Regions from separate parts of the Paenibacillus sp. UNC217MF genome, predicted to be linked through region 3. Evidence: a T-box and tRNA genes for the amino acid it is inferred to sense, from the RefSeq annotation. Region 3 holds a T-box; the other regions hold tRNA genes.
The links. The T-box of region 3 lies ahead of argS (arginine--tRNA ligase). A T-box ahead of a tRNA ligase gene usually reads a tRNA of that ligase, here a tRNA-Arg.
Positions count from the first base shown of each region.

Region 1: it encodes a tRNA-Arg, which carries the amino acid that the T-box ahead of argS (arginine--tRNA ligase) is inferred to sense. The anticodon was not compared.
Region 2: it encodes a tRNA-Arg, which carries the amino acid that the T-box ahead of argS (arginine--tRNA ligase) is inferred to sense. The anticodon was not compared.

Region 1 is NZ_KK366030.1:244,294-246,566, forward strand. Features, by position in the region: gene asnB (asparagine synthase (glutamine-hydrolyzing)) at 1-50, opposite strand, end outside; gene BP95_RS0128010 (hypothetical protein) at 256-564, shown strand; gene BP95_RS0128015 (hypothetical protein) at 572-922, shown strand; gene BP95_RS34370 (hypothetical protein) at 1,019-1,147, shown strand; tRNA gene BP95_RS0128025 (tRNA-Arg) at 1,328-1,404, opposite strand; gene BP95_RS0128030 (hypothetical protein) at 1,664-2,273, shown strand, end outside.
Region 2 is NZ_KK366029.1:43,698-45,970, reverse strand. Features, by position in the region: gene BP95_RS0124545 (sugar-binding transcriptional regulator) at 1-186, opposite strand, end outside; tRNA gene BP95_RS0124540 (tRNA-Arg) at 859-933, shown strand; gene clpP (ATP-dependent Clp endopeptidase proteolytic subunit ClpP) at 1,137-1,718, shown strand; gene BP95_RS0124530 (cytochrome P450) at 1,825-2,273, opposite strand, start outside.
Region 3 is NZ_JMLT01000003.1:30,346-32,618, reverse strand. Features, by position in the region: gene BP95_RS0100200 (DUF3895 domain-containing protein) at 1-541, shown strand, start outside; T-box leader at 717-962, shown strand; gene argS (arginine--tRNA ligase) at 1,023-2,273, shown strand, end outside.

The DNA.
Region 1 (2,273 bases), on a different contig from region 3:
CATTGGGTCAAATCACGGTTCCAGTCAATCCATCCTGTAATTCCACACATGTTACGTTCATCCTTTCCGCACCAATCTGTCCAACCGGAAGAACGAGCACCGGCATGCTGGAAGATTGAGATAATACCATGGGTATGCGCAAATCGGCATAAGATGTATGTCCATCGGGAGATGATAAAAAAAGCTTCACATAAAAGCTGAACCCCGAAGTAAACAGGGCGAGGCAATGGCCCTTAAATGGAAAGGAGGTGCTCCATGGAGCGTCAGCCTTATTATGTATCCGTACAGAATCATTCTGTTGTTGCGGAACAACATGCAGGGAGTTATGAATTTGTAGTCCATGTAAATGAAGCGGAAAGGGATGAGCTTCAAAGGCTGCTGAATGAAGTGGGGGATGCCGAAACGGATCAGATGCGGGATAGCCTCTTGTTATTGACAAGCCTATCGGATGATACGATTAACGTTCCGTATCAGCATAACCTCAACAAAGTATATGCCTACATATACAAATTCGGGACTACTGATACCAAGCGGTTTGTGGAGCAAATTTTAAATAAGGAGTGAGTCAATAATGGAATTTAAGGCTGCGAAATTTCGTCGTCCTGTTGAAATCGAAGGGCGTCTGTGTGCAGAAGTAGGACTTATCCCTGATGATGACAAGGAGACTCCTCTGCTTGCGTATGTGGCTCCTGTACGAAATGGTGGTTATGAGATTGTTCGCCTTCTGCACAACGATGCGCATTATGAAGCAGATTGGTATGACAACAATTTGCATAACGCCTTCGAGGAAATCGCTGCGGAGGAATTCATGATAAGCAATAACGAAATCAGCTGCAGTGATCGCGATTCGATTGTTGATGCTGTCTTAGGTTCCACAGAAGTTCGAGCAGCAGTGGATGAGTTGTTTCAATTAGACACGTAATGCTATCCGTTATCATGCAGCGGAAATGGTTCGCTTTCTTATCATCGGCTTCGTGGAAAGAAATGATCAAGGAACGATGAAGGGAGGTGAGAAACGATGTCAGAGCAATTCAAGCAAAACAAGGGCAATAAATATGCCCATCAAAAGAAACATGCGGATGCCGTATTATCGAAAAACTTCAAGCATCCAGGCGAGAAGAACCATTGGGAGTTTCACAATAAGTAAATAAGAAAATAAGTAAGTTCTGTATCAAAAGAAGGCGGCAATTATACAAGGCTCTGCGATAAGCAGAGCCTCTCATGCAGAGGTATTCTGGGATCGATGTGAGTGGGAAATAAAAAAAAGCCTCACCAACCAATAAAAGGTTCTGTGAGGCATGTTCATGTATATTAGTAAGCAAATGAATGGCGTCCCAGGAGGGATTCGAACCCCCGACCGACGGCTTAGAAGGCCGTTGCTCTATCCAGCTGAGCTACTGGGACATGAATAAGTTAAATTTAGAACATAAATGATTGTATCAAAGAAATTGACTCTTAGCAATAGGAAAATGAAAAAAATATTAATTTACATATCTTTTACAGTTTGAGTGTTAGGAAAGCACATATGGTGACCGCGCAGGATAAAGAGTGAATATGGTATAATACATCATATAAGAAGCTCACCTAATTGAAGGAGAACGAGCTGCATACATAGGAGAGATTATCGTAATACATAGGCGCAGTACAGAAAGCAGGTGTTCGTATGACAGAAGATTACAAAGAGCCGGCAAAGAATAATGTCATCCTGTTTCCGAAAACTCATGATTACTACCAAATTGAGTTGACACGGATGCTGGAATCTGAGCGTTACGGCGAAGCAATTGCCCTTCTTCAATTCCTGCTGACATGTGATGGTGAGGACGAACGGATTCGGGAAGAGTGGGACGCGCTGCTGCAATGGCTCGTGTCGGCGTTCCCGGAGGCAGAACGTGCTGCCCGTGATTTGAATATGGCTGAGGGAATAGCCAGTTGGCCGGAGTCCACACCGGAAGAGGAGTCTGAAGAGACCGAACAAGATATCCTGCGACGCCAATTCCAGCAGAAGCTGAATGCGGACGGACAATATACAGAGCGATTGTTTGCTACCCTTGTAGAGGGAGAGATGGATGACCGCAAGCTCCTTATTCTTGAGCAGCTTGCAGCAGCAGAAGATCCGGGTGTTGATGAAGCTTTGGCTAAACTGCTCAAAGAGGAGAATCTTAACTCCTTGCTTCAATTCGGAATTCTTCAAGTTATGAAGAGACGGGGAATGCATGGAGAAATCCGCTTCCCTCGCGGGCAGGAGTCGCTGGTCGTACAAATAGAGGATACTC
Region 2 (2,273 bases), on a different contig from region 3:
GCCTTGCGCCTTCAATAAATCGGTCTCTGCACGGAGCACACGCTCGGTCATCTGCAATGACGTTGCCAGCGTTCTTCTCCCAATGGAGTCGGACAACATGATTTGATGCAGGATGGTGTAACGCTTCTTCAACAGTTCAATGAGTTCAGGTAGAAGTCGCTTCTGTATTTCTAACCACTCACGCATTCTCTCCACTCCTGCTTCCCATAAGCAACCATTGGACTAAAAACGTCCCATCTCTACATTTTTTGTCCCACCACTATTCTACCGAATAACGCAGCAACTTGCAAGTATCCTGAACCCCTGATTTTGCGCCCAAAACCGCGAATTCTCTGCCTATAAACAACTTCTATAATAAGCAAGCAATATCGAAGTTATTCATTATCAGACAACATATCTAGAAGGGCATACGACTGCCTATGATGTAATTAACCCAAAATACGACAAGTTAATACATATTTCGCAAAAATTTTAGACATTCCTCAGTATAGACATTAATGACGGACATCATGCCCTGCTCGTACCTGTGTTTACAAAAGTTTTGAGCTTTCCTTCACATCCTGTTGGCTCTCTACGTCCCCATGTAGTTTAGCCATCGACATTGCTCACTTAGATCGGGCAACATCCACCTTATTCGGCACCGTCCACTTATTATAGAAAGAATTCAACCGTTCCCTCCTTAAAAGTTAAAACCTTAATTATCGTCGAAGTCCCTTTCTGCGGTGCCAATACAATCATCTCTGTATCCCACTAATCAGTGGGCACTTCCAAACTTCCCGTTTTTAATAAATATTCAGTGGCGCTCACTTGACTTTGTTATACGCTTTCTTATATAATAAATTTTGCTCTTGTATGAATGCGCCCGTGGTCCAATGGATATGACGTAGGCCTCCGGAGCCTGAGATCAAGGTTCGATTCCTTGCGGGCGCGCCATTTACACTCCTGTCCTTATTTGGTACAGGATAAGAAGCTACGTTACGCATATATTTAGGTGAATAAGCACGGAAGTAACATCTTGAATTTTGCAGAAGCGAAACGAAAGATGTTTTTTTCTCTACATAGTTTGACCATCTTTGACTTTTTGTTTCAAGTCCTTTATATTGAATGTGTAATGATATTAGTTAGGAGGGGTTATCTTGAGTTATGTACCCGTAGTTGTTGAACAGACGAATCGTGGCGAAAGATCCTATGATATTTACTCTCGATTGTTGAAGGATCGCATCATCTTCCTCGGAACAGAAGTGAACGATCTCGTGGCGAATTCGATTATCGCCCAGCTGTTGTTCTTGGCTGCAGATGACCCGGAGAAGGATATTCATTTGTACATCAATAGCCCAGGCGGTTCAATCTCAGCCGGCATGGCCATATACGATACAATGCAGCACATCAAGCCGGACGTATCTACGATTTGCGTGGGCTTGGCAGCTTCCATGGGAGCGTTCCTGCTTAATGCAGGTGCCAAGGGCAAGCGTTTCGCCCTGCCGAACAGCGAAATTATGATTCATCAGCCGCTTGGCGGAGCACAAGGGCAAGCGTCCGATATCGAGATTCGCGCACGGCGCATCTTGAAGATGCGCGACACGTTGAACAAAATTTTGGCGGATCGCACAGGTCAACCACTTGAGCGCGTGGAGCGCGATACGGATCGCGACTACTTCATGTCTGCCCAAGAAGCGTATGAATACGGTCTGGTTGATAAGGTTCTTGGCAAAGAGTAAACAGTAAACGTGATACAGCCTCTCTCATGCAATCTATTTTGCATGTAGAGAGGCTGTTTTTTATTGCTTATTTCAACTGACATGAATAACGAAAAGCTAGGTTTACTTAGGTAAGAATGATCGGCAATGACTCGAAACCGAACATAAACTCGCTCTGGATGCGCTTCAACGGCTTGGAATGATCACATTGGTAGTTCGGGAAACGATCGAGCATTGCATTCAACGCTATCCTCGCTTCCAGCCGTGCAAGTTGGGCCCCCAGGCAGAAGTGGATACCATGACCAAACGCTAAATGCGGGTTCGGCTGACGACGAATATGGAAGAGATCTGGCTGCTTGAACACAGACTCGTCATGATTTGCTGACCCGATCCACAACATGACGAACTGCCCTTCAGTTAACATCAAGCCATCTACTTCCACATCCTTCTTCACACGGCGAAACATTAACTGTACCGGCGAGGTAAACCGCAGCACTTCTTCAATAGCGCCAGGCAGTAAAGAACGATCGGATCTAATATCGTCCCATGCGATGCGCTCACTGTCGAAACACGCTA
Region 3 (2,273 bases):
GCTTGATGAGATCCTGTTGAAGATAGCCAACGATTGGCAACCTGCACCAGATGCCTATTCTGTGGCAGATTTGCCTGAACAGCTACAACGGCAATTGTCGCTTGGACTGCCCTTGTTGGACAAGCAGATCAATATGCTGCGACGCAAGCCGGTGGTGAGGAATGCTTCACCTTCGCCTAAGACAAGCGAGCCTAGCGCAGCTCCTGAACCTGCACCTGCTCCTGCACCGATTCTAGAGGAGTTCGACTTATGGTCGTGGACGGAGCCCGAGCCTGCTGCTGTGGTTCAAGAAGTTAGTAATGCTGGGAATGGGCTTACTGCTGCTGAACGGGCGGCCGTGAAGCAATATGTGGAGACCGGTGTTGGCAGTGCAAGAGTGATCAGTGAATTGTTAATACGTGATCATGGAACGCCAGATCGCCGCTATATAACAGGCAAGCCTCTAATCTATCCAGATGTATGCCAATTTATTGAGCAATCTTATCTAGATATTGCGGTCGAATTGAATGGAACTGAGGATCGCAAGTATACAATGCGGTAATCGATGCTGGCCGGATAGTAGTAGAATGAGACTCGAATTTGATGTGAATCATTACTGGTCATGACGTTATGTACTCGAATGGCGGCAGAGTAAGAAATATTTTTCTGAAATAATGCATGTGATAGGTTGATTTTTCCTAATTGTTCTGGATATAATGTGTAAAATGAAAATCGACGCAACAACGTTGAACGGGAGAGTACTCTGCACAATCCGTGCTGCAGCGAATCGGGATGGTGGAAGCCGATACGGAATGAAGAGGAAGCGGACCCGGGAGTTGGCTCTGTGAACTGCCTTATATATGGGGACGTAGGGGAGCCCGGCGACAGCCGTTATTTATTGAGTGGATTCTTTTCGGAGCAACAAGCTTCCGGATAGGGTCAAGTAGAGTGGTACCACGGGGATTCAAGCCTCCGTCTCTTTGTAGACGGGGGCTTTTTGACGTGTTGCGAACCGTAACCAACAACAGGAGGAGAAGGAACCTATGCTAAAAGAAATTGCCGCGCAAGTACTAGAACCTATAATGAACATGAACGGGGCAGACATCGAACGTGCCTTGGAAGTACCTCCGCAGAGCGAGCTGGGCGACTTGGCGTTCCCTTGCTTCCCATTGGCGAAGCAGTGGAGACGTTCTCCGCAGCAGATTGCGGTGGAACTTGCTGAACGCATCAATCAAGAGAGCGATAACATTCGGATACGAGCGGAAGCCTCTGGCGGATATGTGAATGTATGTTTTGATCAAGATTACTATGGCGAGGCTTGTCTTGCTCGCATGCAGGAGCCGTTATTCGGCAAGTTGTCGATCGGAGAGGGGCAGCGTGTCGTTATTGATATGTCGTCCCCGAATATTGCGAAGCCGTTCAATGTCGGTCATCTGCGTTCTACGATGATTGGAAATGCGCTCGCTTACCTGTACGAAGCCGCAGGATACGAAGTGTTGAAGGTGAATCACCTTGGGGATTGGGGGACCCAATTCGGCAAGCTGATTACGGCCTATAAGCTGTGGGGGGATGATGATACGCTGCGCCAAGATCCAATCCGTGAGAGCTTGAAGCTGTATGTAAGATTCCACGAGGAGGCGGCTCAGCAGCCGGAGCTGGAAGACGAGGCGCGCGAATGGTTCCGCAAACTTGAAGCGGGCGATGCAGAGACCGTACAGCTGTGGACGTATTTCGTTAACGCAAGTATGGTCGAATTCAACCGCATGTACGAACGACTCGGCGTTCACTTTGACCACGTTCTTGGCGAGAGCTTCTACAATGACAAGATGGATGCGGTCGTCGCTCATTTGCAGCAGCTTCAATTGCTCGAAGAAAGTGATGGGGCGATGGTCGTTCGTTTGGATGATGAGGGCATGCCGCCATGCTTGATATTGAAATCCAACGGAACAACGATTTACCCGACACGTGATTTGGCAACGGCGATCTATCGTAAGGAAGTCATGAAGGCTGACAAACTGATTTATGTAGTTGGCGCGGAGCAGCAGCTGCACTTTCAGCAGGTATTCGCTGTGCTTACCAAGATGGGATATGAGTGGGCACAGGAATGTGCTCATGTACCGTTCGGTTTAATGACATTTGAAGGGAAGAAGATGTCTACGCGCAAGGGCAAGGTTATCTTCCTTGATGAGGTATTGAATGAGGCAGAGAATCGCGTACTCCAAATTATCGAAGACAAGAATCCATCTCTGCAAGAGAAAGACAAGGTGGCATCGAAGGTTGGGATTGGTGCGATC